DNA from 2 places in the Variovorax sp. CCNWLW235 genome. Region 2 is predicted to be linked to the other one. Evidence: riboswitches for the same ligand, from Rfam matches in the RefSeq annotation. Region 2 holds a riboswitch; the other holds the start of a gene.
What was found. Region 2 has a riboswitch for glycine ahead of V9L21_RS04265 (ABC transporter substrate-binding protein). Riboswitches for the same ligand answer to the same signal wherever they lie in the genome.
Positions count from the first base shown of each region.

Region 1 (14,935 bases), on a different contig from region 2:
CGGGCGATCAGTTGCAATGGCTGAAAACCTTGGGCGAGAGCGACGGCGCCATCTGCACTACGCAGGCCGTGGCCGACGAGCTTGCCGGGTGGTTCGACAGGCATGAGGGTGCGCGCAAGATGGGGCGATTCAGGATCCGCGCGTGCCAACCTGGCGCCGGGCATCCCATCGAGACGGCAGTCCGCGCCCTGTGCACTGCGAATCGAACCTCGCCAGAACACCGATCCGAAAGCTCTGGTCCTGGCGGAAGCGGCGGGTCTGGCGCATGACGCAAAATACGCGGTTCACGATCGAGACACCTCCGCCTGTCTCTACCAGCACCCTGTCCCCCTCACTCATCAAGAAACCCGGAGAGAAATTACTATGAAGAAGCGCGCTGTTGTTACCGGCATCACAGGGCAGGACGGCGCCTATTTGGCCGAGTTGCTGCTGTCCAAGGGCTATATCGTCTACGGCACCTACCGCCGTACCAGTTCGGTCAACTTCTGGCGTATCGAGGAACTCGGGATCCAGGACAATCCGGATCTTCATCTAGTCGAATACGATCTGACCGACTTGGGCAGTTCGCTGACCTTGATCAACGATGCTAAGCCCGACGAGGTCTACAACCTCGCTGCGCAAAGCTTCGTCGGCGTGAGCTTCAACCAGCCCGCTGCGACGGCACAGATCACCGGCGTCGGAGCACTGCATCTGCTCGAGGCCATCCGCTTGACCAATACCAAAATCCGCTTCTATCAAGCCTCGACATCCGAGATGTTCGGCAAGGTGCAAGCCATCCCCCAGATCGAGGAAACGCCGTTCTATCCGCGCAGTCCCTATGGCGTGGCCAAACTCTACGCGCATTGGATCACGATCAACTACCGTGAGAGCTACGACATCTTTGGCTGCAGCGGAATCCTGTTCAATCACGAGAGCCCGCTGCGTGGCCGCGAGTTCGTGACCCGCAAGATCACCGACTCGGTCGCCAAGATCAAGCTCGGTCAACTGGACACACTGGAACTGGGCAACCTCGACGCCAAGCGCGATTGGGGTTTTGCCAAGGAGTACGTGGAAGGCATGTGGCGCATGCTTCAGGCGGACGAGCCCGACACCTTCGTGCTGGCCACCAACCGTACCGAGACGGTGCGCGATTTCGTCCAGATGGCGTTCAAGGGCGCAGGCATCGCCGTGGAGTTCAAGGGAACGGCCGAGGACGAAGTCGCCATCGATACCGCCTCGGGCAAGACGGTGATGCGGATCAATCCCAAGTTCTACCGCCCGGCCGAGGTGGAATTGCTGATCGGCAATCCCGCCAAGGCAAAGGCGAAGCTGGGTTGGGAACCCACGACAACGCTCGAGCAACTCTGCCAGATGATGGTCGAGGCCGATCTGCGCCGTAACACGCAAGGCTTCTCGTTTTGAAGATCCTGCTGACCGGGGCCGACGGCTTTACCGGCCGCCCCTTCGCACAACAGGCCAGCGCTGCAGGTCATGAGGTCGTCGCCCTGCGCACCGACCTCACGCAACGGGAAGCCCTGCGGCAAGAAGTGCTCGATCAGCAGCCGGATGCCGTGGTTCACCTGGCGGCGATCAGCTTCGTCGGACATGCTGCGGAGCAGGATTTCTATGCCGTCAACGTGATAGGCACCACGAACCTGCTCGATGCGCTCGTGCAACTGCCTGCTCGTCCGAGAAAAGTGTTGCTGGCCAGCAGCGCGAACGTCTACGGCAACACAGCGCAATCGCCTATCGCGGAAACACAGCCGCCTTCACCGGTCAATCACTACGCGATGAGCAAGCTCGCAATGGAGTACATGGCCCGTACCTATGCGGACCGGCTCGATCTCGTGATCACGCGCCCCTTCAACTACACCGGCCCCGGTCAGGATTCGAACTTCCTGATTCCCAAGCTCGCGAAGCACTTCGCCGCGCGCGCCTCTTCCGTTTCGTTGGGCAACCTGCATGTCGAGCGCGAGTTCAACGACATCCAGATGGTCTGCGATGCCTATCTGCTCCTGCTTGCACGTGGCAAGCCCGGGGAGACCTACAACGTCTGCTCAGGCGAGCCCTATACGTTGCAGCATGTTATCGATACCTTCGAACAGTTGACCAACCATGCCATGGAGGTGAAGGTCGATCCTCGCTTCGTACGACCCAATGAGGTGCATCGGTTGTGCGGCAATCCAGACAAGTTGCAGGAGCTCGCATCCAGGCATGACATGCCGTTGCAAGCGCCTTTGCTCAAAGACACCTTGCAACGCATGTTGGCTGCGGCCACGCCCGCACATCCAGCCAGCTAGGCAGCAACGACCGAAGCCCCACGCCCCGGCTTCGATTTGCGTCCAGGCGCCGACGTGCGGCGAGAGACGCCACTAGAAGTTGGGAGCCTGCTCCTCGATGAATCGGAGATAGCGCGTCCTGATGACTGCAGGCGAGAAATTTTGCGTGTAGCTCACCGCTTCGGCAGCCTTGTCGGCGTACATTCCGCCCTCCGCCCCCCACTGCGAAGAGCGGACAGTTGCACCGACCCGCGAAATGGCTTCCGCCAGCAGCTCGAGATCGCCCGTAGGCACCAATGTGGCCAAGCCACCCGAAATCGCCGGCGTATTGCTGTTTTCGTAAGCAATCACGCAACATCCACTCGCGAACGCCTCCAAGATGGGCACACAAAACCCTTCGTGGTAGGTCGGCAGGACGAAGAGATCGGCGTCGGAAAGAATCCGGCACTTATCTTCTTCCGAGGCATTTGCATGAAATTTTGTGGAAAACCTTGCCCCATATTTCTGCTGCAAAGCGCTCAGCCGCTCATTGACGTCGGCGACGACGCGAGTGTCCGAGAAATTGACGTTACCCACCATGTCCAGGCGCACCTGCCACGCCGCGTGACGATCCAGAACCTTCGAAACGGCCATGAGCAGGTCGACGGGCCCCTTGGACTTGACCAACCGGCCCAGGAATACCAGCCTCAGGATGCCATCGTCGAAGCTCGGCTTTTTGGCGGGCGGGCGCAAGTTGTTGTGCACGCTCAGCGGAAGCACCGTGGTGGGAACTTGGATCTCCGCATCCAGAAGAATCTGCCGGTTCGTTTCGCTGTCGCAAACCACATGATCGGCAAAAGCAATGTTGCTGACCTGCTCGAACGAGCGCTCTATTACTGCGTGAGCGGACGAAGGCAAAAACGCCTTCGGCGTGATGTTATGGAAGACTACGATTCTCTTTGCGCCAGCCCGGACCACGGGTAGGAGGTTGAAAAGCGGATAGTAAATACCAAAATGAAAAAGAACGAGATCGCACGCCTGAAAAAACGGGTCGAACGCAATATCGGATTCTCTTTCCACATACACAAAAGGCAATTCTTGATAATCGCAGGCATACGCATAAAACCGAATATCGTGCCCGGCCTCGCGCACCCAATTTATTTCATCCCGTATTGCATTGGATATTGCATCGTGCCGCTTGCAGACGCTATTGATGTAAGCGATCTTCAAATTTCTTCTCTCCCTTTGTTTTTTCGAAAACCTGAATCAATCCCTTGGCCATCTTCTCGGACTGAAACTTGGACAGATACCGTTCCCGGGCAGCCCTACCAAGCCTCGAGCGATATTCCGGGTCGTCGACGAGGCGCACAAGACACTGGAAAAGCGACTCTTGGTCGCCTGGCGTTGCCAGCAATCCGGTCTCCTCGCCCTGTATGACTTCCTTCATGCCGCCGATGTCGCCGCCAACCACCGGCTTGCCAAACATCATGCCCTCCAAGTGGACCAGACCGAACGATTCAAACCGGGATGGTGCGACGATGATGTCCGCCCCCGCATAGAAGGCGCGCAGGCGGGCATCGGAAACGCTCCCGTGGAATACTATGCGTCCACTTTCGCGAATTGGGGGATTTGCAGCTTCGAATACCGCGCGCAGGGTCGTGCCATCCGCTTGGGGGATGCCGTCTTCTCCCACGATGTCGATATGAAGTAGCGGGTATTTCTCGAGTAGCCGGGGAGCGATGGCGAGAAAAACGTCCGCCCCCTTGCGCAACTCCATTCTTCCTACGAAACACATGCGCACAACACCGGCCGGCATGGGCTGAAGACTCTCGTTGTTCTCCTGAGACCAATCCTGCAGGCCCAGATGAAGCACATTCAACTTCTTCGGATCGAACTCGAACGCATAGGCCTCCTGGATTTCTTCCACGATCACCTGGCTGATGGCGTGAATGCCGTCGCTCTCCTTCATCATCCGCCGCTCCAAAGCAAGCATGGGCGTCACGAATGAATTCATGAAATCCTCGTCCTTTCTCTTCTCCGGATTGGAGGCGAGATAGAACGCCAGAGTGGTCTGAAGGCTGGTGACCAAGGGGAATTCCTTGCTCACCAGGAACGCGACGCCTTCGACGTCCCAGATCGGCGCATAGACCGCTTCGATGGAACGGCGACTGGCGATCTCCCGGGCTTCTTCCAGCATCGTCTGGGAGTAGTTCCAGATATGCCGCGGCACCGCCAGTCCGGATGGTGCTTCGAATTCCCTGGGGCTGATCCGGTGCACCCAGACCTTCTCTTCGAAATCGACGCGGTCGTGCTCGCTTCCGGTCGTCAGCACATGCACCTGGTGCCCGAGCTTCGCGAGATCCACAGCCAGCTGATGGACATAGCGCCCAATGCCGCCGGTGTTCCCCGGGGGATAGGTTTTGCTCACCAGAACGAAGCAGCGTTGGGCTCGTGCTTCGAGCCAAGGTATGAATCGAGTCAGCCCCGGCGCCCCCTTCATCGGCTCGGGACCAGGAATCCTTCTGGCGCCGTTCAATCCGCGCGTCAGGCCGTCCTGGAGCGCACGATCAACTTCTTCCTCGAACCGTTCGGCATACTCGGCTCCGAGCTTGCCCTCTCCGATCGCCCATTTCACGCCAGCCCTGAATTCCTCGATCAAGGTGTTCACTGCCGCGACGATCTCGCCCACGCCGACGTGATCGCGAGCATGGCGCAAGGCGAAATAAGCCTTGTTCTTGACCACCGAGTACCAGCTCGTCAGCACCCGCGATTCGTTGCGGATGTGACTGGGCATGTATTTGTGATGGATGAAGCCCTTGTCCAGTTGGGCGACCTTCAGGCCTGCATCGACGAAGCGAAGAATGATGTCGCTTTCGTCGAGGAAGTACTCGTACTCCTCATCGAAACCACCGACTTCAACGATCGCCGACCGCCTGAACACGCTGTTGGCCATCACGTGCGGGTAGTTGAAGCTTCCAGGGAAGTTGAATTCCGGCGTCGCACGGGTCCAAGAGGTATCGGCCCCGCCAAAGCGATCCAGCGTGCCGAACTTCCACTGATAAGTCTTTCCAGTGTGATCGTGGAGAAAGCCTCCGGCCACCGCAACTTCCGGATCCTGGAACGCGGGCATCACATCGTTGAGCCATTCAGGCTCGGGAATGGAGTCGTCGTCCAGGAACGCAACAAACTCACCAGAACAGATTTCGATCGAGATGTTTCTCGATTGAGAGAGGTTTCTTTCGGGGCAAACGCCGTACTTGATGGCGTCGCCATAGGACTCGCACAATTCGTGGGTTCCGTCCCTGGTCGGCCCCGCAACCACGACGACCTCGAAATTCGGGTACCGAAGATAGCGCAGGCTTTCCAAACAGATCGCTAAGCTCTTGGCGCGGCCGTCCGTATTGATGATCACCGACACCGAGGGGAAATAAGCGTCTTTATTGACCATTCAACTGGCTCCCTTGACCACGCCGTGCGGTGATTTCAAATTCCTTGCACCCACCGTTCTCGCGGTTTTCGGCAATCACCTCGACATCGATGAATCCGGCCTCCAGCAGAAGCTGGCGCATGGACTCCGAAGTGAACATATTGAAATGGAAATCCCCGTTGTAGTCCTGTCCACCGAATGTCACTTGGCGGAAGTTGTCGAAGGTGTATTCGTTGGACGCGTACGCGCGAACCATGCCCGCAGCATCCGGAACGATGGCCTTGAAGGTACCGCCAACCCTCAGCAGGGAGAACCAGTACGGCAGCAGGACACGCCGCAGCTTCTCCTGGGGAAAATGCTCGAGTAGATGTGCGGAAAATACTTCGCTGAGCTCGCCCGGTGCGAAAGGCAGCTGTCCGACCTCAGCCACGATATCGACGCCGGGCAGGTCACGACTGTCGACATTCAGATAGCCGGCAAGAGGAACATGCCCGCAGCCCAAGTTCACGCGTAGCGCTTGCGCTGCCTTTGCCGCGGAAACCTTTTCTTCTGCGACAACCCGGGGTTGAATTTCGTCGCTGGATTCCACCCGCTGATCAGCGGTTGAGCTGCCCGCGCCATAGCGCATCTCGAACATTAGTTCGCTGCGCACGAACTCCGTGCGTTGGAGGAGATACTGAATCGATTCGGTCATCCCCTCGATCTGCGCCCTAGCCTCCGACATTGACTGCGAAACCGTGTCCAAACGGCCATCCGTGGCCCTGACATCCTGCTCCAGCGCCTTCGAGGCGCGCGTGATATTACGCAACGCGACGGGCACCGACCTGGTCAGGTTGTCCTTTGCGGTCACGCTCGTCAATTGACGATGATTGATCTCTGAGATCGCCTGGAGAATTCCGGGAAGCTGCTGGGTTTCGAAAATCAGCTTGCGGTGATTTGCTTCGGGCAAACGTATGACCGCGATTCCGATGCGTACAAATCGACCAAGCACTGGCCAGCCGGCCATCTTTCGTGCAATTTTTCTAAGTTGTGCTTTCATCAATCATTCACTCAGATAACAAAACCGTTAGGATTCTTGGACTGCCACCGCCACGCGTCCACGCACATTTCATCTAGAGAGCGACGTGCCTCCCAGCCCAGCTTTTCCTTAGCATAAGAAGGATCAGCCCAGCACTCAGCGACGTCACCCGGGCGTCTACCAACAATCTTGTAATTGATGGATTTGCCACAGGCCTTTTCAAATGCCTCGATCATTTGCAACACGCTGACGCCTGAGCCTGTTCCCAGATTTGCCGTCAACAAACCTTCATTGGTACGAAGGTAGTTCAGGGCTGCGAGGTGGCCGTTTGCGAGATCGACGACATGAATGAAATCTCTGACTCCAGTGCCGTCAAGGGTGGGGTAGTCACCTCCAAAAACACTCAGGCATTCCCGCTTGCCGATGGCGACTTGGGCAATGTAGGGCAAGAGGTTATTGGGAATGCCGTTGGGGTTTTCGCCGATTTCACCGCTTGCATGCGCACCCACAGGATTGAAATAACGAAGGCGAGCAATTCGCCAACCAGCCTCTGAATTACATAGATCTTCGAGAATTTCCTCAACCATCAACTTAGAACGTCCGTAGGGGTTGGTCGCGGAACGAGGAAAATCCTCACGCACCGGCATGGAAGCGGGGTCGCCGTACACCGTTGCAGAGGAAGAAAACACGAAAGACCTCACATCGCATTGTCGCATGACCTTCAAGAGCTGGATGGTTCCTGCGACATTGTTCTCGTAATAAGAAATCGGATCCGCCACAGATTCGCCGACCGCCTTCAGCCCTGCAAAATGAATGACCGATCCGATTTCGTTTTCCCGGAAGATCTTGAGTAGTTGGTTTGAACTTCGAATATCGCCTTCATAAAAATTTACGCGCTTACCGGCAATTCTCTCTACCCGTGTCAATGCCATACGAGTGCTATTGCAGAAGTTATCCAGTACGACGACATCTGCATTCGTTTTCAGCAACTCGACCACCGTATGTGAACCGATATAGCCTGCGCCCCCCGTAACCAAAATCTTATGCGACATAGATCTCGTATTTCATCTAATTTTGATTACCAAGAAAAACTTTTATTTTGCATTTTAGTCGCTGTGGGTCCAGCCGCCCCCAGCACGCCACTCGGTACCCCGCCATGCTGGCAGTTTCACCATGATCGTGGCGACAAACCAACGTACAAAGGCCACTTCATGACTCCGGCTTGCCTCAATCCCGACCTAGCTCTGCGTCCCCACGCGTAACAAAATCAGGCGTGACGACGGGTGTGCTCGCCACGAACCGGGAAGAGAATTCCGCTCCCCGAAGCTCCCGGGAAGTCCCCTAGGACTTCGCGACGGCAACTCCGCCGCATGAGCGGCCCCTGTGACAAGGAAATTTTCGTACGCTGCCAGCCAAGAGCACAGCAGGTGACGGCATGCCCAGTCAGTCGAATATTTCGGCACGGGCAAGGCTCGCGCCTGCTTGATCCTTGGCAGACAGTTGAGGATGCAAGCCCAAGTTAGGCCAAGCGATTGCCAGGTCAGGATCGTCCCATTGGATGCAGCGCTCATATGCCGGCGCGTAGAAATCCGTCGTCTTATACAAGAATTCCGCCTCATCGCTCAACACGAGAAAGGCATGCGCAAACCCAACCGGTACCCAGAGCTGACGATGATTCTCTTCGCTTAACTCGGCACCGACCCATTTGCCAAAAGTCGGCGAAGACCTCCGGATATCGACAGCCACATCGAACACCGCCCCCCTTACAACACGCACAAGCTTTCCCTGGGGCTGCTGGATCTGGTAGTGCAGCCCCCGCAGCACGCCCTTGGCAGAGCGCGAATGATTGTCCTGGACAAAATCAACGTGCTTGCCGATCGCCTCATCGAAGGCCTTTTGGTTAAAGCTCTCAAAGAAGAAGCCTCTTGCATCGCCGAATACCTTTGGCTCGAGGACGAGAACATCAGGGATCAAGGTCGGCGTGACCTTCATGAGCGTACCTCGTCATTCAGCAAATGTTTCAGATATCTGCCGTAGCCGCTCTTCTCCAGCGGCATCGCGAGCTTTTGGAGTTGCTCGGTCGTAATGAATTTGTTGCGCCACGCGATCTCCTCCGGACAGGCAATCTTCAGTCCTTGCCGATGCTCCAGAGTTGCAATGAACTGCCCCGCCTCCAGCAAGCTCTCGTGCGTGCCGGTATCCAGCCACGCGTACCCACGCTGCATGATCTGCACGTTCAACTGATTGAGGTCGAGATACGCTTGGTTGACAGCGGTGATTTCCAACTCGCCGCGCGCGCTGGGCTTAACTGCCTTGGCGATGTCAACAACCTGATTGTCGTAAAAATACAAGCCCGTCACCGCATAGCTGCTCTTCGGCTTCAACGGCTTTTCTTCGATGCTGCTGGCCTTGCCCTTGGCATCGAACGCCACCACGCCGTAGCGCTCGGGGTCTTGCACGTGGTACGCGAATACCGTCGCACCCGACTGCTTCGCGTCGGCATCGGCGAGCAGATGCACGAGGTCATGCCCATAGAAGATGTTGTCCCCCAACACCAGCGCGCTGGGGCTGTTACCCACGAACTTGTCCCCGATGATGAACGCCTGCGCGAGCCCATCCGGACTCGGTTGCACCGCGTACTGCAGGTTCATGCCCCACTGGCTGCCATCCCCCAGCAGTTGCTGGAACCGCGGCGTGTCCTGCGGCGTGCTGATGATCAGGATGTCGCGCATGCCACCCAGCATCAACGTGCTGAGCGGGTAATAAATCATCGGCTTGTCGTACACCGGTAGCAGCTGTTTGCTTATCGCCAGCGTTGCTGGGTGCAGCCGGGTGCCCGAGCCACCGGCGAGGATGATGCCTTTACGTTGCGTCGTGGTCATGCGTTTCTTCTCGTGTGAATTCACTCTTCAGAGCGTCTCGCGCAGCATGCGCGCAACGCCTTCTTGCCAGGGCGGCAGGCGCAGACCAAATATGGTCTGCAGCTTGGCGGTATCGAGACGCGAGTTGTGAGGCCGCTTCGCTGGCGTCGGGAAGGCGCTCGTAGGCACGGCTTCAACTTGCTCGGGGCCGGCCTTGAGGTCTACACCGGCCTGCCGCGCTTGCTCCAGCACGAAGCGCGCATAGCCGCACCAGGTGGTTTCGCCGCCGGCAACCACGTTGTACAGGCCCGCCTTGGAAGGGTCTTGCAAGGTGGCGCGGATCGCATGCGCCGTGACATCGGCCAGCAGCTCGGCACCGGTCGGAGCCCCGTATTGGTCGTCGATGACGGTCAGTTTGTCGCGCTCCTTGGCAAGCCGCAGCATGGTCTTGGCGAAGTTGCCGCCGCGCGCGGCAAACACCCAGCTGGTGCGAAAGATCAGGTGCTTGGCGCAGTGCTTGGCCACCAACTGTTCGCCCTCGAGCTTGGTGCGGCCATACACACTGAGTGGGCCGGTGGCATCGTCTTCCTGCCAGGGCTTGCTGCCGCTGCCGTCGAACACGTAGTCGGTCGAGTAATGCACCATGAGTGCACCGATCTGCCCGGCGGCTTCGGCCACCACGCCGGGCGAGGTGGCATTGAGCTTGCGCGCAAGGTCGGGCTCGCTCTCGGCTTTGTCGACGGCCGTGTGGGCCGCGGCGTTGACGATCACGTCAGGCCGCACCTTGAGTACGGTCTCGGCCAACTGCTCCGGACGGCTGAAGTCGGCGTTGAAATCGGTGCTGTCGAAATCGAGCGCCACCAGTTCGCCCAGCGGCGCAAGGCTGCGCTGCAGCTCCCAGCCGACCTGCCCGCCCTTGCCGAGTAGCAGCAACTTCATGCCGCAGCCTTGGCCGCGGGTGCGGCGTCGTATTGCTTCTCGACCCACTCGCGGTACGCGCCGCTTTGCACGTTGCGTACCCATTCGCCGTGTGCAAGGTACCACTCGACGGTCTTGCGAATGCCGGTGTCGAAGGTTTCAGCGGGCTTCCAGCCCAACTCGCGCTCGAGCTTGCGTGCATCGATGGCGTAGCGCCGGTCGTGGCCGGGGCGGTCGGTAACGTAGCTGATCTGTTCCTTGTACGGCTTGCCGTCAGCGCGCGGGCGCAGTTCGTCGAGCAGCGCGCACACGGTGTTCACGATCTCGATGTTGGGCTTCTCGTTCCAGCCGCCGACGTTGTAGGTCTCGCCGAGCTTGCCGGCCTCGAGCACGCGGCGGATGGCACTGCAGTGGTCCTTCACGTAGAGCCAATCGCGCACCTGCATGCCGTCGCCGTACACGGGCAGGGGTTTGCCGGCCAGGGCGTTGACGATCATCAGCGGGATGAGCTTCTCGGGAAAGTGGAACGGACCGTAGTTATTGGAGCAGTTGGTGGTAACCACCGGCAGGCCGTAGGTGTGGTGCCAGGCGCGCACAAGATGGTCGCTGGCGGCCTTGCTGGCCGAGTAGGGGCTGTTGGGCTCGTACTTGTTCTCTTCGGTAAAGGCAGGGTCCGTCTTGGAGAGCGAGCCGTAGACCTCGTCGGTCGACACATGCAGGAAGCGGAAAGCAGACTTTTGCTCCGCCGGCAGTGCGCTCCAGTAGCCGCGCACCGACTCGAGCAGGCGAAAGGTGCCGAGCACGTTGGTCTGCACGAAGTCTTCCGGCCCGTGAATGGAGCGGTCGACGTGCGATTCCGCGGCAAAGTTCACGATGGCACGCGGCTTGTGCTCGGCCAAAAGGTGATCGACCAGAGCGCTGTCGCCGATGTCGCCCTGCACGAAAATGTGGTTCGGCTTGCCCTTGAGCGATGCAAGCGTCTCGAGGTTGCCCGCATAGGTCAGCTTGTCGAGATTGACGACAGACTCATCGCTCTGCGCGATCCAGTCGAGTACGAAATTGGCGCCAATGAAGCCCGCGCCGCCGGTTACCAGGATCATGAGGTCCCCTGTTGTTGTCGAACGATCGCCCTCTGGCGAATGAACGGGCGATTATCCCATTGGCCCTCCGCCGGGCCGGAGCAAGGGTTGGCGCCTCCGCAAGCTCCGCCTACAATCGCGCCACTGCAGGAGAGCGGGCAACCCCGGTTGCCCTACCGAAGGCGCAAACTCCCATAAACGCTCAGGTCGGCCCGACGAAGTTCTCGAAATTTCGGCAAGGGGCCTGTACTGCACCAACTGACACGCCGTCTGGAGAGCCATCACCTCGCGTGATGCACCGAAGGAGCAAACCCGTTGCGGGCGCAACGGGTGAATCTCTCAGGTACCGAGGACAGGGGGAGCGGCAACTTGGACGGCGGTCGTCCGGTTGCTTGCTATTTATTCAATAGCAGACCTCGCCCGCCGTTCAAGCGCTTCAACCTCAAAGGTACTTGAAATGCGCGTGATCGTTCTTGGCGCCGGCTTGCTCGGCGTGACCTCGGCCTACTACCTCCAGCAGCTCGGCCATGAAGTGACCGTCATCGACCGGCAGGCCACCCCGGCCGCTGAAACCAGCTTTGCCAACGGCGGGCAGATCTCCGTCAGCCACGCCGAACCCTGGGCCAATCCGAGTGCACCGCTCAAGGTGCTGCAATGGCTGGGCAAGGAAGACGCCCCGCTGCTCTTTCGCATTCGCGCCGACATGCGCCAATGGCTCTGGGGCCTGCAATTCCTGCGCGAATGCACCCCCGCCCGCACGAAGCACAACATCGAGCAGATCGTGCGGCTGGGCACCTACAGCCGCGATGTGCTGCAGCAGTTGCGGCGCGACACCGGCATCGCCTACGACCAACGCACGCAAGGCATCCTGCACTTTTATACGACGCAGAAAGAGTTCGACAGCGCCCTTGCGCCCGCCGAGCAGATGCGCGCGCTCGGATGCGAACGGCAAGTCATCTCCGCGGACGAGGCGGTAAAGATCGAGCCCGCCCTTGCGCACATCCGCCCGCAACTGGCCGGTGCCACCTACACGGCAGAAGACGAATCCGGCGACGCCAACCTCTTCGCCCGCGAAATGGCACGCCTCGCGGCAGCGGCGGGCGTGAAGTTCCTCATGAGCCACACGGTGACTGCGCTGCGCGAAGCGGGCGGCAACATCGACCACGTGGAAGCTACCGACAGCGAAGGGCGCTTTCAACGCATCCGCGGCGACGCCTTCGTGCTTGCAATGGGCGCGTTGAGTCCGCTGTATGCCGCGCCGCTGGGCATGCGCCTGCCCATCTATCCGGCCAAAGGCTATTCGGTCACGCTGCCGGTCAAAGACGCGACGAGGGCGCACCAGGTCTCGCTGACCGACGACGAATTCAAGCTCGTGTTCTCGCACTACACCTCAGCCTCCGGAGACCGCCTGCGCATTGCCGGCACAGCCGAGCTCAACGGCTATGACCGCGACTTGAACCGCGTGCGCTGCGAAGCGATCGTGCGGCGCGTTGAACAGCTCTTTCCCGGCGCCGGCGACACCACGCAGGCGCAGTTCTGGACCGGCCTGCGCCCCGCAACGCCGAGCAACGTCCCTCTGGTCGGCAAGACGAAGCTGCCGAACCTGTACCTGAATACCGGGCACGGCACGCTCGGCTGGACGCATGCGTGCGGCTCGGGCAAGTCGGTGGCGCGGATCGTGAGCGGGCTTGCACCCGAAGTCGATTTTGCGTTTGCCGGCATGCCTGCACCAGCAGCGCGCGTGCTCCAGCCGGCCTGATCTGGCCGTGGCGGCGGTCAGTCGTTGCCGGTAAACACCGTCAACACCCCCGTATATCCATACAGGTGGTGCCGGGCAATCTCCCCCGCCGCAAAGAAGCCAACGAGCGGCACGTCGCCCAGCGCGTGCCGCACGATCTGCAGTTCGGCGCCCGGTGCGCCGAAATGCGGCCCGCCGCGTCCTGAGCAACTCACGTACACGGCGCCGGCAATGCGGCGCGCCGGATGCGGCGCTGCTTCGGCTTCTCCGGCCGCCACGGCGCGCGCGGTGGCCAGGGTCTGCTCTTCGGGCTCCAGCTCCTCGCGGATTTCCGCGCAGATGCGCATCAGGTCGGCGCGCGCGGCCTGTGCATTGCGCCGGCAGAAGGTCAGGCGCATGCCGGCCTCGGCCACGTCGGCAATGGCGATGCCGCGGCGCGTGGGGTCCAGGCCGATGATGTGGCGCACCAGCACGTCGGCGCCCAGGTCGCCGGTACGGCGAATGCCGTCGCTGCCCGCATCTCCCAGGCCCACCAGGGTGGCGCGCACGGCGTCGATGGCTTCCTGTGGGCGCTCCAGCGTCACCTGCAGGTCGGCCAGCAGCACGTCGAGCGCGGGTTCGCCGTCGAGCTTGAGCAGCAGGTTGCCATCGGCTTCGGTGATCTCGCGCTCGCGTCCCGCGCCGGAGCGCAGCGGCTGGCAGCCTTGCGTGACGCGCGACACCAGCCGCACGCCTTCGCCGAACACCACGCCCGACAAGCCTCCCGAGAACACGCCGCCCGCCGCACCGTGGCCGCGGATGTTGCCGTTGCCGCCGACCGCAAACTGCAAGGCGCCTGCACGGCCCGACGAGAGGCCGCCGAACAGGTAGCCGGTGTCGGTGCGGCCCGCCATCTCGCCGATCAATTCGGTGAGATCGGGGGTGGCCGGGTCGGCATGCACGAGCGCGGTATGCGCCTCGAAGCCGCTCATTTCCGAGTTGCCCAGCGGCGCCACGCCGGAGAACACACGGTATTGGTCGCTCGGCAGCGCGCAGAGCATCAGGCTCAGGCCGGGCTCATCGAAGTATTCGGCATTGTTGGCCGATACGCCGATGCCGACGGTGCCGGACCAGTCGGTCACCTCCGGAAGCTCGGCGCTCAGGTGGTCGAGGATGTCTTGCGCATCGGACGCATAGTGGTCGGTGATGTAGAGCAGCCCGAGCGTCGGTGCCGACGCGTAGTCGGGCAGCGCCATTTGGGCGCGCAACTGGGCCAGCACAAGGCCGGCCGCCATGCGCCATTGCGGATGGGTGGCGTGACCGGAGGGAAACAACTTCATGATGCGTGCCAACCCGTTCTCTTCAAGGTGTGTATGTATGACGTCAGCGCCGTCCGGTCGTTCGCTTTCGCGCCGCGGTCGGTGCCTTCTTTTTGGCAGCGGTTGCTGTCGCCTTCCTTGCGGCCGGCTTTGGAGCCGCGGGAGCGGCGGCCGATGCAGGCACCTTGAGCTGGGCCGCGTCGTGCAGCGCCGATGTGGCGATCTGCTGGAACTGCTCGGTCAATGAACCCCACCATTGCATCGGATCGATCACGCCACCGTCGCTGCCCGATGCGGAGGCAGCCGACGCCGGCTTGCTGCGCGCTTTTTTGGCGGGTGCCGGCGCTTCCTCCGCGGCC
Region 1 is NZ_JBBCBW010000025.1:10,191-25,125, reverse strand. It holds gene V9L21_RS22290 (glycosyltransferase) at 1-269, shown strand, start outside; gene gmd (GDP-mannose 4,6-dehydratase) at 364-1,401, shown strand; gene V9L21_RS22280 (GDP-mannose 4,6-dehydratase) at 1,398-2,279, shown strand; gene V9L21_RS22275 (glycosyltransferase family 4 protein) at 2,352-3,467, opposite strand; gene V9L21_RS22270 (glycosyltransferase) at 3,445-5,685, opposite strand; gene V9L21_RS22265 (class I SAM-dependent methyltransferase) at 5,675-6,703, opposite strand; gene galE (UDP-glucose 4-epimerase GalE) at 6,715-7,734, opposite strand; gene rfbC (dTDP-4-dehydrorhamnose 3,5-epimerase) at 8,126-8,674, opposite strand; gene rfbA (glucose-1-phosphate thymidylyltransferase RfbA) at 8,671-9,564, opposite strand; gene rfbD (dTDP-4-dehydrorhamnose reductase) at 9,592-10,482, opposite strand; gene rfbB (dTDP-glucose 4,6-dehydratase) at 10,479-11,561, opposite strand; glycine riboswitch at 11,678-11,768, shown strand; glycine riboswitch at 11,801-11,906, shown strand; gene V9L21_RS22235 (D-amino acid dehydrogenase) at 11,998-13,299, shown strand; gene V9L21_RS22230 (FIST signal transduction protein) at 13,317-14,597, opposite strand; gene V9L21_RS22225 (PhaM family polyhydroxyalkanoate granule multifunctional regulatory protein) at 14,641-14,935, opposite strand, start outside.
Region 1: another riboswitch for glycine. It lies ahead of V9L21_RS22235 (D-amino acid dehydrogenase); the one in region 2 lies ahead of V9L21_RS04265 (ABC transporter substrate-binding protein).

Region 2 (14,935 bases):
CGCCATGCTGGCGATGCTGTTCGCGCCGCTCTCCGGCGTTTGGTTCTGGGCCGTGCTGCTGGGCATTGCGCAAGGCGGCACCTTTGCACTCGCGCTCACCTTCATGGTTCTGCGCTCGCCCGATTCGCATGTGGCGGCGCACCTCTCGGGCATGGCGCAGGGCGTGGGCTACATGGTGGCCGCGTGCGGCCCGCTGCTTGCCGGCCTGCTGCACGGCTGGACCGGGAGCTTCCGCGCATCGTCGTGGCTCTTCATCGGGCTGGGCATTGCGCTGGTGATTGCGGGCCTCGGCGCGGGGCGCACGATGCATGTGGGCGCGGTAACGGTTCCCCGGCGCTGAGGCCGGCGCACCACCCGCTATCGCAGGTAGCTCTCGGCAAGCATCGCCCAGTAAGCCGCGCCGATCGGCAGGTTGCTGTCGTTGAAGTCGTAGCCCGGGTTGTGCACCATGCAGCCGCCGTGCTCGCCTGTCGCGCCGTTGCCGATGAAGAGATAGCAGCCGGGCTTCTTCTCGAGCATGAACGCGAAGTCTTCGCTGCCGGTAACCGCCGGGCCCTGCGGCTCCACGTGTTCGGCGCCCACCAGCTCGCAGCCGATGCGGCGTGCGAACTCGGTTTCTTCGGGTGTGTTCACCAGCACAGCGTAGCCCTTGCGGTAGTCGACCTGCGCCTTCACGCCAAAGCTTTCGGCCTGGGCCGTGACGATGGCCTTCAGGCGCTTTTCGAGCAGCACGCGCACTTCGCGGTTGAGCGAACGCACGCTGATCTCGAGCACCGCCGTTTCGGGAATCACGTTGTTGGCCTTGCCCGAGTGAATGGCGCCCACGGTCACGATGGCCATCTCTTGCGGATCGGCATTGCGCGAGACGATGGTCTGCAGCGCCATCACGATGCTCGACGCGGCAACGATCGGGTCGGCCGTGCGGTGCGGCATGGCGCCGTGGCCGCCCACACCGGTGAGCGTGACGGTGGCGTAGTCCGACGAGGCCATGGCCGCGCCCTCGCGAAACACCAAGTCGCCTTGCCGGCGCCCCGGCGAGTTATGCATGGCATAGACCGCATCGCACGGGTACTTTTCGAACAGGCCGTCTTCCATCATCTTCACGGCGCCGCCCATGCCCTCTTCGGCCGGCTGGAAGATGAGGTTGAGCGTGCCCGAAAACTCGCCGTGCTGCGCGAGGTACTTGGCCGCGCCGAGCAGCATGGCGGTGTGGCCGTCATGCCCGCACGCGTGCATGATTCCGGGGCGTCCGCTGCGGTAGGCAAGACCTGTTTTCTCCTCGATGGGCAATGCGTCCATGTCGGCGCGAATGCCGATGGCGCGCGTTCCGCTGCCGCGCTTCAGGCGGCCCACGAGCCCCGTCACGCCCAGGCCGCGCTCCACCTCGTAGCCCCAGGCGGTGAGGCGCTCGGCCACCAGGTCGCTGGTGCCGAATTCCTCGAAACCGAGCTCTGGGTTCTGGTGGATCTGCTGGCGCACCGTGACGAATTCGGCGGCATTCTTTCTCATGTACTCGAGGTAGTGCTGGGCGCTTTGAGGCATCGTGGTCTCGTGTTGCGAATGGGTGGGTGGATGGATGACGGAAGGTCGGCTCAGGGCTGCAGCGCCATCGAGGCGGGCAGCCGGGTCCACGGCAGGTCGGCCGGGTCGGCCGCCATCGGACCGGGCGCCTTGGCCACGAGGATGTGGCTCGCAATGGGCGCGAAGTCGGCGCGAAAGTGCACGGAGCTCTTGTTGACCAGCACCTTCATCGCCTCCGGCTCGATGCCGACGAAGCGGAACAGCTCGCGGTCGAGCATCTGGCTCTTGCCGCTGCCCACGGCAATCAGCACGCCATCGATCTCGAGGCAGGCGCTCGGGCCCAGCTGCACCGCGCCGCCCCGGAACATCGGGCCCTTGAAGGTCACCACGCCATCGCTCAGCGCCCGCACGGTGAACAGCCCTTCCACCGGCTTGTCGCTGAACCTGCCGCCCCAGGTCGGCACCGAGGTGCCCACGCCGATGCGGATCTGCGCGCCCACGCCGGCCTCGTGGGCGGCCGCCGCGGCGGCGGGATCGAACATCAGGCCGAGCGCGATCTTGCCCGGGTAGCGCTTGCCCGCGCCTTCGGCCAGCAGCGCGTGCAGCATGCCCGAAGTGTTGCTGTCCGCGCCCGCGCCGGGGTTGTCCTGCGTGTCGGCAATGACCACCGGCTTGTCGGCGCCTTCGGCCAGAGAGAGCGCACGGGCCACCGCGGCGCGCGGCTCCAGCACTTCGAGCCGCCATTGCGAACGCGGCTGGTCGATGCGCTCGAACAGCGTGGCAACGGCGGCGCCCGCGTCGTCGCCATAGCCCCACACCACGGGGCCGCATTCGGCAATGTCGGCAGCCGGAAAGCCGGTGGCAAAGCTCAGCACCGCATCGTGCTTTTCGTCCAGCTCCTTGAGCAGCCGGTACACCGAGGCGGCCGGCTCGATCATGGTCGATTGCACATTGAGCGGCAGCAAAAAGGAAAGCCGCCGCGCATGCAGCGGCTCTCGCGTGCCGCGTGCAATGCGGCGCGCGAGCAGCCGGGCGGCCAGCTTTCCGGTGTCTGCCATGTCGACGTGCGGATAGGTGCGGTAGGTGGCCAGCGCATCGGCCTCGGCCAGCATTTGCGCCGTGATGTTGCCGTGCAGATCGAGGCTCGCAACGATGGGGATGTCGGGCCCGACGAGCTTGCGGATGCGCGCAATCAGTTCGCCTTCGGGGTCTTCAAGATGCTCGGTGACGGCCGCGCCATGCAGGTCGAGATACACCGCGTCGATGCCGCCCTGCGCGAGTGCGGCGGCCAGGTCTTCGGTGATGGCCCCCGCAATGCGCTCGAACGCGTCTTCGGTTACGTGGGCCGAGGGCGTGGCACCTGCCCATGCCGACGGCACGAGCGACCAGCCGTTCTCGCGCGCCGCATCGATGAAGCCGCCGATGGGAATGTTCTTGCCCGCGTAGGCGGCAATGATCTCTGCGCCGCGCCGGTACGGAGGAAAACTCGAGCCGGCGTTGAATGCGGCCCAGTCCGCCTTGCTGGGTGCGAAGGTGTTGGTCTCGTGCTGGAAACCGGCGATGAAGACTTTCATGGGATCCTTTTTTCTCGAACTTTTCTCGAACGGACGAACGAAGAATTTCAGCTGCGTGCAAAGGCAAAGTCGCGGCCCGGCGCCGCTGCCAGCAGTTTGCGCGTGTAGTCGTGGCTCGGGGCGAAGAACACGTCGCGCACCGAACCGCGCTCCACGATCTCGCCCTGGCTCATGACAAGCACGCTGTCGCAGATCTGGCTGGCCACGCGCAGGTCGTGGGTAATGAAGAGAATGCCGATCTTCAGCCGCTGCTGGATCTCGTCGAGCAGGCGAAGGATCTGCGCCTGCACCGAAACGTCGAGTGCCGACACGGCCTCGTCGGCAATCAGCACCTTGGGATCGCAGGCCAGCGCGCGCGCAATCGAGATGCGCTGGCGCTGCCCGCCCGAAAACTCGCTGGGGTAGCGGCGAAGCGCATCGGGCGAAAGGCGCACAAGGCGCATCAGCTCTTCGGCGCGCGCCCACGCCTGCTCGTAGGGCGTTCCAAAGTTGACCGGGCCTTCTACGATCGAGGCACCCACGGTCTGCCGCGGATTCAGCGAACGGTACGGGTCCTGGAAAATCACCTGCACCGTGCGCCGGAACGGCGACAGCGCGCGCCCTTTGACATGCGCCACCGAGCGGCCGTCGGCAAAGATGTCGCCCGAGCTCGGGTCGATCAACCGCGCGATGCAACGCGCCACCGTCGACTTGCCCGAGCCCGATTCACCCACGATGCCCACGGTTTCGCCGGGCCTCACTTCGAGTGACACATTGCGCGCCGCATTCACCGTGCGGCGCTTGCCGGGCCAGCTGCCCGTGATGTAGGTCTTGCAGATGTTCACCGCGTTGAGCAGGGGATAGGTGTCCACCACCGGCGGCCGGCGCGGCGGCGAGAGCTCGGGCACCGCGTCGAGCAGCATCCGTGTGTAGGGCTCGCGCGGGGCCGTGAGCACCGCCATCTTGTCGCCCTTCTCGATCATGGCGCCCAGCTCCAGCACCACCACCTCGTCGGCAATTTCCGCAACCACGCCGAAGTCGTGCGTGATGAAGAGCACGGCCGTACCGTTCTCGGTTTGCAGCTCCAGGATGAGCCGCAGTATCTCGGCCTGCGTGGTCACGTCGAGTGCGGTGGTCGGCTCGTCGCAGATCAGCAGCACGGGCTTGAGGATGAGCGCCATCGCAATCACGATGCGCTGGCGCTGCCCACCCGAAAGCTGGTGCGGATACGAAGCGTAGATGCGTTCGGGCTCGGGCAACCGGACGCGCGCCATGATGGCCATGATCTTTTTCCGACGCTCGGCCGAGCCCATCTGCACGTGCTGCGCCAGCATTTCGTCGATCTGCGCACCGCAGGTCATTACCGGGTTGAGCGCGGTCATGGGCTCCTGGAACACCATGGCCATCGACGGTCCGCGCAGCTGGCGCAGGCGCGCGGGAGTTGCGGCCAGCAGGTTTTCGCCCTGCAGCTCGACGGTGCCGCGCACCGGTACAAGGCCGGAAGGCAGCAGCCCCATTACCGCGTTGGCAATGACCGACTTGCCCGAGCCGGACTCTCCGAGCAGGCAGACGATTTTTCCGGGCGGTACGTCGAATGAAATCTTGTCGACCGCATGCGGCCGGTCGCCGCCGCGCGGGAGCGAAATGGCCAAGTCGCGAACGGAAAGAACAGGTGCTTGCGCCATGTTCAGCCCCCGCGCTTGTTGAACTTGGGATCGAGCGTGTCGCGCAGCCCGTCGCCGAGGATGTTGACCGCCAGCACCGTGAGCGCCAGGAAGATGCCGGGGAACAGCACGTTGTGCGGGAACTGGTTGAACTGCGCCCTGCCCTCGGCCATGATGTTGCCCCAGGTGGCCATGTCGGCCGGCAGCCCGACACCGAGGAACGAGAGGATGGCTTCGACAAGAATCGCCGAGGCGCACACATAGGTCGCCTGAATGATGAGCGGCGCAACGGCGTTCGGCAGGATGTGGCGCACAAGGATCTTCCACGTCGGCGTGTCCAGCGCAATGGCTGCTTCCACATAAGGTTCTTCACGCACGGTAAGCACCACCGAGCGCACGAGGCGCGCCACGCGCGGAATCTCGGGCACCGCAATGGCCACCACCACCGTCAGCAGCTTGCCGCCGAACAGCGCCACCAGGCTGATCGCGAACAGAATGCCGGGGATGGCCATGACGCCGTCCATCAGCCGCATGATTGCGCTGTCGAGCCGCCGAAAGTAGCCGCCCAGCAAACCGACGAGCATGCCGAACACCACCGCCAGAACGGCCACCGACACGCCCACGGTAAGCGACACGCGTGCACCGTAGAGGGTGCGGCTCCATATGTCGCGGCCCAGGCTGTCGGTGCCCATGACGAACAGGTGCTCGAAGGTGTCGCCCGCCAGGCTGTTGAACTCGCCGCGCGTGCCGGGCAAGAGGTTGCCGCTGCCGGGGTCGATGGCGGTCGGGTCGATGGTGCCGAGCCATGGCGCGGCAAGCGAGATGAGCACCAGCAGCAGCAGCACGCCGCCGCCGACGCGTACCGACCAGTCGGCCAGGATGCGCTTGAGCAGCGACCGGCGCTTGGGCGGCGGCAACGGTTCTACGATGGCTTCGCCTGCAGGCATGGGAGTGGCAAGTGAATCGGTCATGTGTTTGCTTCTTCTTGCGCCTCAATAGCGAATGCGCGGATCGAACACCAGGTAGCTCAGGTCGATCAGCAGGTTGACCAGCACATAGACGACTGAAAAGAACAGCGTGATGCCCTGTATCAGCGGAAAGTCGCGCGACAGCACCGCATCCACCGTAAGCTGGCCGAGGCCCGGAATGGCGAACACGGTTTCGGTAACCACCACCCCGCCGATCAAGAGCGCAATGCCGATCCCGATCACCGTGACGATGGGAATTGCCGCGTTGGCAAGCGCATGCCGCATGAGCACCCGTTTTTCCGAGATGCCCTTGGCGCGCGCGGTGCGGATGTAGTCCTCGGTCATCGCCTCGGCCACGGCCGCGCGCGTGACGCGCGCAATCAGCGCCACGTAGATGATCGACAGCGTGATCGACGGCAGGATGAGGTGCTTGATCCAGAGCAGCGGCCCCTGGCTCAGCCGCTGGTAGCCCTGCACCGGCAGCCACTGCAGGTGCAGCGCAAAGATCCAGATGAGCACATAGCCGATCACGAACGCCGGTATGGAAAAGCCCATGACCGAAAAGCCCATCAGCATGCGGTCGAGCCAGCCGCCGTGCCGCCAGGCGGCAACAACCCCGAGCGGCACCGCGACGAGGATGGTGACCACCAGCGTCACCGCCGCGAGAGACACCGTCGGCTCGATGCGCTGGCCGATGAGCTCCACCACCGTTTTCTTCATGAAGTAGGACTCGCCCAGGTTGCCTTGCAGCAGCCGGCCGCTCCAGTGCAGAAACTGCACGGGAAGGGATTCGTTCAGCCCCAGCTGCTCGCGCACCTTGGCGATGTTCTCGCTGGTGCCGCTGTCGCCCACGATGGCGGCCGCCGGATCGCCGGGTGCCAGCCGGAGCATGAGAAACACGATCAGCGCAACGATGACAAGCACCGGCACGGTCGACAGGATTCGGCGCGCAAGGAAGATCAGCATGGGGTTTCCAGAAAAGAGCGCCCGTCAGTTCTTCTTGATGTTCCAGAACACGGCAACGGGCGAGCGCACCACGCCGCTCACCGCCGCCTTGCGGTAGGCGGTCAGCGGCTTGTATTCGCCGATGGGCGCGTAGATGCCGGTGTCGTACACGCGCTGCTGGATGGCCGTGGCCAGCTCCTTGCGCCGGGGTTCGTCGGCCGTTGCGAGGAAGTCGGATTTCAGCTGCTCCAGCTTCTCGTCGGTGGCCCAGCCGAACCAGCCCTTCTCGCCGTTGCCCGTGAGAGGCGCATAGAACATCGGGTTCATGTTGTCGGCAATGCCCCAGCCGGTGATGAAGAGATTCCAGCCGCCCTTGTCGACCGGATCTTTCTTGGCGCGGCGCGTCACCAGCGTGGGCCAGTCCATCGACTGCATGTCGACATTGAAGCCGGCCTGCTTCAGCAGCTGCGCCATCACGGGCGGAAACTTGTTGAGCAGTGCAAAGTCGGCCGGGTACATCAGCACCACGGGCTTGCCGTCGTAGCCGGCGTCCTTCAGCAGGGCCTTGGCTTTCTCGAACTGCGGCTTGCCGGTGAAGTAGCCGGTCTTGTCGCTGGAGAAGATCGTGCCGCAGGGGTACACCGATGCGCAGCTGTTGTAGAGCTCCTTGTGCACCATCTGGGCGCGCATGAGCGCCTCCTGGTTGATGGCCATGATGGCGGCCTGCGCGATCTTCGGGTTGTCGAAAGGCGGGATGATGTGGTTCAGGTGCAGCGCGAACGAGCCCTTGGGAATCGGGTTGTCGACCGTGATGGACGTGTTGCCCTTGAGCGCCGTGTACTGCTCGGGCGGCAGCCACTCGATCATGTCGACCTCGCCGTTGGCAAGCGCATTGGCCTGCGTTTGCGCATCCTTCAGGATGATCCATTCCATGCGGTCGACATACACGTTCTTGCCGCCCGCCGTGCCCGAGGGTGCTTCGACGCGGGGCACGTATTTGGCGTTCTTCAGGTACACGATCTTCTCGCCCGGGCGGTACTCGTCCTTCTTGAAGATGTAGGGCCCGGAGCCCGTGGCGTCGTCGATCTGCTTGTCGGGCGGCGTGGCGGCCACGCGCGCCGGCATGATGAAAGGCGGATTCGACGAAGGCTTGCTCAGCGCGTCGAGCACCATGCCGAAGGTTTCCTTGAAAACCAGCTTGAACGAATTGGCGTCGACGGTCTCGGCCTTGTCGAGCGCCGCATACATCTTCTGCCCCAGCCCGTCGCGCTGGCCCCATCGCTTGAGCGACGCCAGCACGTCTTCCGACGTCACCGGCTTGCCGTCATGAAATTCCAGGCCCTTGCGCAGCGTGAACGTCCAGGTCTTGCCGTCTGCGCTGGTGGTGTACTTGTCGACCATCTGCGGCTTGACCTTGCCCTGCTCGTCCACGCCGAAGAGCGTGTCGTACACGGCATAGCCATGATTGCGCGTGATGAACGCGGTGGTCCAGATCGGATCGAGAATCTTCAGATCGGACTGGGGCACCACCCGCAGCACCTTGCCCGCCTCTTGTGCGAACGCGCTTGCAACGCCAATAGCGAGCATGGCGCTCACGACAACGGCTTTCAGGTTTCGTTTCGACAGCATCTTCGGTTCTCCGGTTGAAAAAATCGTGAGGAAAGTCAGCGAAAAACGGGGGTCGATTCGGGCAGGCGCCTGCGTGCATGCGCAGGCCTCGGCACACCCGATGAAGAAGGGAACGATGCGCGGTGCGCTCTGGCAAAGGTCATGAAGAAGAAGGCTCCGGAAGCGCGCAAGGCCACCCCGCGCACTGCGCGAGATGCCCCTGCTGTCCTTTGGCCTGAGAGATTCACCATGCACGCTCATCGCGCATGGCTTGCCCCTTCGGCGGCCGCCCTCGGAGTCCTTTTGTTCAGGACGCCGGGCAGCGCTCTCCAGCGTTAGTCGTTCATCCAGTCTGGGGACCTGAGCGTTACGGGCTGTCGCCTTCGGTAATGCACTAACTCGAAGCACCGAGCCGGCATTTCTCCTGGATGTTTTCTTCTAAGCAGAATGCGTGCCACTCGGGCGCGTGCGCACAGGGGCGCATGCGGATTGAAACGCGCCCCGAAGCTACTGCGGTCCGCCGCAGAAGCTCACTCTTTCGGTGGTCTTGGCGGTGAAGTGAAGACGCGTGGTGGTGGTACCGCTGGCGGGTGTGTTGGCGGGCCACTCGCTCTGCAGCCACGTGTATTGCCAGCTGTAGGGTCCGCCTGGCTTGCCGGGTTCTTCGTAGGCGATGCGAAGGCTGCCGTTGCTCTCGTCGTGGCAATGCTTCGAACTCTTGTATTCCTTTTCGCTGAAGCAGGCGCGGATCATCTTCGAGCAAGAGAAAGGAATGCCCTCGTGCACGGCCCGGGTGTCGTCCAGCGGCACGAAGTCGGCCTTGCTGAACGATGCGCCGCCGCCCGAATACATCTCGGACACGGTCTGCAGCACGGCCATGGCCCATTGCCCTTCGGCCAGCGGATAGAGTGCCGGCGCAAGCGAAAGGCGCGTGTCGGACATGCCGCCTGCGGCGTCTTTCTTCATGCCGGCCACATAGGCGCTGAAGTCGTGCAGGCGCTCGATCTGCCAGGTCTTCGCGTCCTTGTCGCGCTTGACGCGGGCCATGGCCAGCGGCTCGGCCGAGAGCACTGCAAAGCTGTTTGCCGCGGCGCCGCGCAGCCGGTACAAGCCCAGCGCATGCGGGTCGCAAGGCTGCGGCAGCAATGCGCACAGGCGGGCGCGCCAGTCCGGATCGACCGACTGCGGCTTCTTGACCGCGTCGAGCACCTGCGCCGAGGGGGCGGCGAACACATGGCCGGCCGATGCGGCAAGCACCATGGCGGCAGTGCAAAAAGCAGGCAGCTTGTTCATGCCGGAATGGTAGCCAGAGGATTCGAAAGATGCTGCTACCAAATGCGCCGACATGCCAATGTTGTAGCCTTCGCCCGTGGCCGCCCGGCCTCGACAACGGAGCGACGAATGGCTGACAAGATCCTGGTGTTCTACGGTTCCTACAGGTCGGACCGCATGGGCATTCGCCTGGCCGACTACCTGGTGGCGGGCCTCGGTGCGCGAGGTGCCGATGCCGAACTGATCGACGCGCAGGCGGTGGGCCTGCCCATGCTCGACCGCATGTACAAGGAGTACCCCAAGGGCACCGCGCCCGCCCCCATGGAAGCACTGGCGCAGAAGATTCGCGGCGCGGACGCCTTCGTCTTCGTGACGGGCGAATACAACTGGGGCCCGCAGCCCGGGCTGAAGAACCTCACCGACCACTTCCTGGAAGAATGGTTCTGGCGGCCCGCTGCCGTTGCCAGCTATTCGGCGGGCCGGTTTTCAGGCGTGCGCTCGGGCACCGTGTGGCATTCGATCCTGTCGGAGATGGGCATGGTCGTCGTCTCGAGCACGCTCGCCGTCGGGCCGATCTCGCAAACGCTCGATGCGGACGGCAAGCCCACGGGCAGTGCGGGCGAATCTCTCCAGCGCTCGTTCGGCCGCTTTGCCGACGACCTGGCGTGGTGGACCGACGCCGCGCGCGAGCAGCGGGCGCGCAAGGCGCCGCCTTACTGAGAAGCCGGGTCTGGCAAGCCGGGTCGCGCCGCTCAGCCCTTGCCCAGCGAAGGGCGGCCGAACAGGCTCGACGCGTTGCTGATCGGCCCGAGCTCGGCCGTTGCGGCCAGCAGCGCGGGCGCCAGCTCATGCATGCGCTCGCTGCCAAGGCGCGTGCGTGGCCCGGCAATGCTGATGACGCCGATCACCTCCTTGCGGCGGAACACGGGCGCGGCCATGGCGGCCATGCCGGGCGCGAAGACCTCGTCGATCATGGCGTAGCCGCGCACCCGCGCCGCATGCAGAAAACCCAGCAGCGCGCGGATGGTGGTCGGTGCCTTCGGCCCGTATTCCGCCGGCGTGCCGAAGCCCTGGCGCGAGACGAGCTCCAGCGCGCGTTCATCGGTCAGCGTCATCAGCCAGGCGTGGCCGGACGACGTGCACGACAGGCGCGCATCCATGCCCATGTCGGGGTCGTAGCGCAGCCCCGCTTGCCGTGTGCCCTGCGACTTGGCCACCCAGGTGAGGCGGTCTTCGTCCACGATCGAAAGGCGCACCAGTTCGCCCGATGCCTGCGCAAGCCGCTCCAGCAGCGGCTCGGCAATGTTCACGATGCCGGCGCCGCTCAGGAAGCCGAGACCCAGCGACACCACCTTGGTCGTCAGCACGTAGTCGCCCTGCTTGCGCGTCTGGCGAACGTAGCCGCAGCGCTGCAGGTCGGCCAGCAAGCGGTGGCAGGCGCCGAGCGGAATGTCGAGCTCCGACGCGAGCAGCGTGAGCGGCAGCCCCTGCGGATGCCGCGCAAGGTGTTCCACCATCGAAAGGCCGCGGTCGAGTGAAATGCTCATATCCTGCATTATGAAAGCTGTTTCCAGTTTGGAAAGTCTTTCGTGGCCGCGCCAAAGAATCGGCCGCATGAGTTCCATCGTCTACATCCTCAACGGCCCCAACCTCAACCTGCTGGGGGTGCGCGAGCCGCACCTGTACGGCAGCACCACGCTGGCGCAGGTGGAACAACTGTGCCGCCGCGTGACCGGCGAGCTGGGCCTGGACTGCGAGTTTCGCCAGACCAACCACGAAGGCGTGATGGTGGACTGGGTGCAAGAGGCGCGCGAGCGCGCCGCGGCCGTCGCCATCAATCCGGCGGGGTTGTCGTTCCGCTCCATTCCGCTGCTCGATGCGCTCAAGACGCTCGACCAGCCCATCGCCGAAGTGCACATCACCAACATCCACCGCCGCGATACGCTCTACCAGCACTCGCTGGTGTCGCTGGCCGCCACGGGCGTGATCTGCGGCTTTGGCCCGTTCGGCTACGAGCTGGCGATCCGGGCGCTGGCGCAGCGCCTGGCGGCTGCGCCGGCGGCCTGAGTTCCCCGAGTTACCGCTTCATCATCACAACACGACAGGAGACCACCATGACCTTTTCCATCGATCGCCGCACGCTGCTGGGCGCAGGGGCCGCGCTGGCCGCGGGCGCCGTCTTGCCGGCCGGCGCCCAGGCGCAGCCTACGCTGCGGTTTGCCGCGGTGTTTTCGGACAAGGACATCCGCGCCGACATGATGAAGATGTTCGCCAAGGACATCGAGGCCGACTACAAGGTCGAGATGTTCCTGAACTCCACGCTGTTCCGCCAGGGCACCGAGCTCATCGCCTTGCAGCGCGACAACCTGGAGATGGGCAACATCGCGCCGCAGGATATTTCCAAGCAGGTGCCGGCCTGGTCGCTGCTCACCTCGGCCTACCTGTTCCGCGACCCCGATCACCTCGGCAAGTTCTTCGCGAGCGACCTGGGCGCGCAGATGAAGAAGATGGTGGAAGACCAGCTGAAGGTGAAGATCCTCGGGCCGACCTTCTTCGGCACGCGCCACGTGGGCCTGAAGACGAAGAAGCGCATCGGCACGCCCGCCGACCTGGCCGGCGTAAAGCTGCGCATGCCGCCCGGCGACACCTGGCAGATGCTGGGCCGCTCGCTCGGCGCCAACCCCACGCCCATGGCCTACGCAGAGACCTACACCGGCTTGCAGACGGGCGCCATCGACGGCCAGGACAACCCGCTGCCCAATGTGCAGAACATGAAGTTCAACGAGGTGATGTCGCAGATCGTGCTGACCTCGCACCTGGTGGCCTTCGACCTGCTCACGGTGAACATGAAGACCTGGCAGGGCATGGCGCCCGCCAAGCAGCGCAGCTTCCAGGCTGCCGCGGACAAGGCCATTGCCTGGAGCACGGCCGAGCACCAGAAGCGCGAGGCCGAGCTGGCCGAGAGCTTCCGCAAGCAGGGCCTTGAGGTGTATGTGCCCAACATCAACGCCTTTCGCGAGTACGCGCAAAAGGCCTACCTGGCCTCGGACGATGCGAAGAACTGGCCGCCCGGCATGCTCGACAAGATCAACGCCATGAAGTAACCCGAAAGCCATGTTCGACCGCGCGCTTTCGTTGCTGCACCGCTTCGCCGAAGCGGTTGCAGCGCTTTTCCTGGGAGTGATCTTCGTCGCGTTCATCGTGCAGATCGCATTGCGCTACCTGTTCAACTGGCCGGTGGGCTGGACCTCCGAGGTTTCGCTGGCGGCGTGGCTGTGGCTGGTGCTCTGGGGCGCGGCCTTCGTGCTGAAGGACTCGGACGAGATCCGCATGGACTTCGTCGCCGCGAATGCCGGCCCGCGCATGCGCCGCATCGTCGGCGCCATTGCGGCGCTGGGCGTGATCGTGCTGTTCGGCATGTCGCTGCCGGCCTCGTACGCCTACGTGAGCTTCATGAAGGTCGAGAAGAGCTCGTATCTCGGCATTCGCATGGACGTGATGTACGCCATCTACCTGGTCTTCGTCGTGGCGGTGATTGCCCGGAGCCTGCGCCAACTCGTTCGCGGGCCCGCGCCGCTGACGGACGAACCACCCTCTTCTTCCTCATCCGCATTGTGAATTTCACCAGTCCTTTTTCGCTGGCGCTCTACGTGATCGTGGCGCTCAGTCTCCTGGGCGTGCCCATCGGCCACGCGATGATCGGCGGCTCCGTTCTCTACCTGTACCTCAAGGGCATGGACATGGGCGCCGCAGCGGAGCAGTTGCTGAACGGCACCTACTCCAGCTTTCTGATGCTGGCGATTCCGCTCTTCATCCTGGCGGCCACCATCATGAGCTCGGGCAGCATCCTGGACCGGCTGCTGCGCTTCTGCAACGCCATCGTGGGCCGCTTTCCGGGCGGGCTGGCGCAGGTGAACGTGCTGCAGAGCATCGTGTTCGCCACCATGTCCGGCTCCGCGCTGGCCGACGCGGCGGGCTCGGGCAAGCTGATGCAGGAGATGATGACCAAGAACGGCAAGTACACGCCGGGCTTTGCCGCCGCGTTGAGCGCGGTGTCGTCCGTGATCGGGCCGATCCTGCCGCCTTCCATTCCCCTGGTGCTGTATGCGCTGGTGTCCGGAACTTCGATCGGCTACCTGTTCATTGCCGGCCTGCTGCCGGGCCTGCTGCTGGGCGTGGTGCAGATGGGCCTCATCTATGTGCTGGCGCGCCGGCGCCGCTTTCCGGTCGAGCCGCGGGTGCCGCTGCGCGAAATGCCCCGCATTACCCGCGAGGCGCTGCCGGCGCTCATGCTGCCCGTCATTCTGCTGGGCTGCCTGTACAGCGGCGTGACCACGCCCACCGAGGCGGCGGGCCTTGCCGCCGCCTACGCGCTGCTCATTTCGGCGGGGCTGTATCGCAGCATGCGCTGGGCCGACCTGTACCAGTCGCTGCTCTCCAGTGCGCGCATGAGCATCTCGATCGGGATGCTCATCGCGGGGGCGATGGTGTTCAACTACGTCATCACCTCCGAGAACATTCCCGCGACGCTCAGCACGGCAATGAAGGGGCTGGATCTTTCCCCGCTCGGCTTTCTGCTGCTGGTCAACGTTCTGCTGCTGGTGATGGGCGCGTTCCTCGAGGGCTCGACGATCATCCTGATCATGCTGCCGGTGCTGCTGCCGACCGCCACCGCACTGGGCATCGACCCCGTGCACTTCGGCGTGATGGCGGTGCTGAACATCATGATCGGGCTGGTGACACCGCCCTATGGCCTGCTGCTGTTCATGATGGCCAAGATCGCGAACGTGTCCCTGATGGTGCTGATCCGCGAGACCTTTCCCTTTCTCATGGTCATGCTGGGCGCGCTGGCACTGGTGACCGTGTGGCCGGACATGGTGCTGCTCCTGCCGAGGCTGGCGGGATATTCGGGTTGAGCGCAACGGGCCAGGCCGCAAGAGCGGCCCTGAGTTCGCGCCCCTCCACCTCATTCAGTTCGAGCGCCAGATTTCTGAACTCGGCCTGGTAGCAGGGCAACATCAGCGCCGCCGTGAGCGCATGAACGTCGTTGCCGCGCTCGATATATGCATTGCACAGCGCAATGCTTCTCAAGATTTGCATTGCGTGCTTGGCTCGGCCGGGAGCGTGGTCATCGCGGGTGGTGGGAGCTTTGCATGCGTCGTCGTGGGTCATCGCCAATCCTTGTGGCGCCTTTGATGGCGCCGGCAAGATGACTCTATTCACCGGAGAGCAAAGCGGGGAGTAACAACATCGTCGTGAATCGGCTCGTTGCCGTGCAATCGTCACGGGGACCCGGCAGGTCCGCCAGCGCGCACCGCACGCACCACCGACAGCACCGCTTCGACCACCGCATCCGGATCTTCGAGCTGGATGTTGTGCCCTGAACTCGGCAGCACCCGGTGGG
Region 2 is NZ_JBBCBW010000002.1:366,400-381,334, forward strand. It holds gene V9L21_RS04235 (CynX/NimT family MFS transporter) at 1-340, shown strand, start outside; gene V9L21_RS04240 (M20 aminoacylase family protein) at 358-1,542, opposite strand; gene V9L21_RS04245 (M81 family metallopeptidase) at 1,593-3,095, opposite strand; gene V9L21_RS04250 (ABC transporter ATP-binding protein) at 3,143-4,759, opposite strand; gene V9L21_RS04255 (ABC transporter permease) at 4,762-5,709, opposite strand; gene V9L21_RS04260 (ABC transporter permease) at 5,731-6,672, opposite strand; gene V9L21_RS04265 (ABC transporter substrate-binding protein) at 6,697-8,280, opposite strand; glycine riboswitch at 8,473-8,602, opposite strand; gene V9L21_RS04270 (hypothetical protein) at 8,767-9,552, opposite strand; gene V9L21_RS04275 (NADPH-dependent FMN reductase) at 9,661-10,251, shown strand; gene V9L21_RS04280 (IclR family transcriptional regulator) at 10,284-11,078, opposite strand; gene V9L21_RS04285 (type II 3-dehydroquinate dehydratase) at 11,146-11,598, shown strand; gene dctP (TRAP transporter substrate-binding protein DctP) at 11,646-12,635, shown strand; gene V9L21_RS04295 (TRAP transporter small permease) at 12,646-13,149, shown strand; gene V9L21_RS04300 (TRAP transporter large permease) at 13,146-14,447, shown strand; gene V9L21_RS04305 (alpha/beta fold hydrolase) at 14,814-14,935, opposite strand, start outside.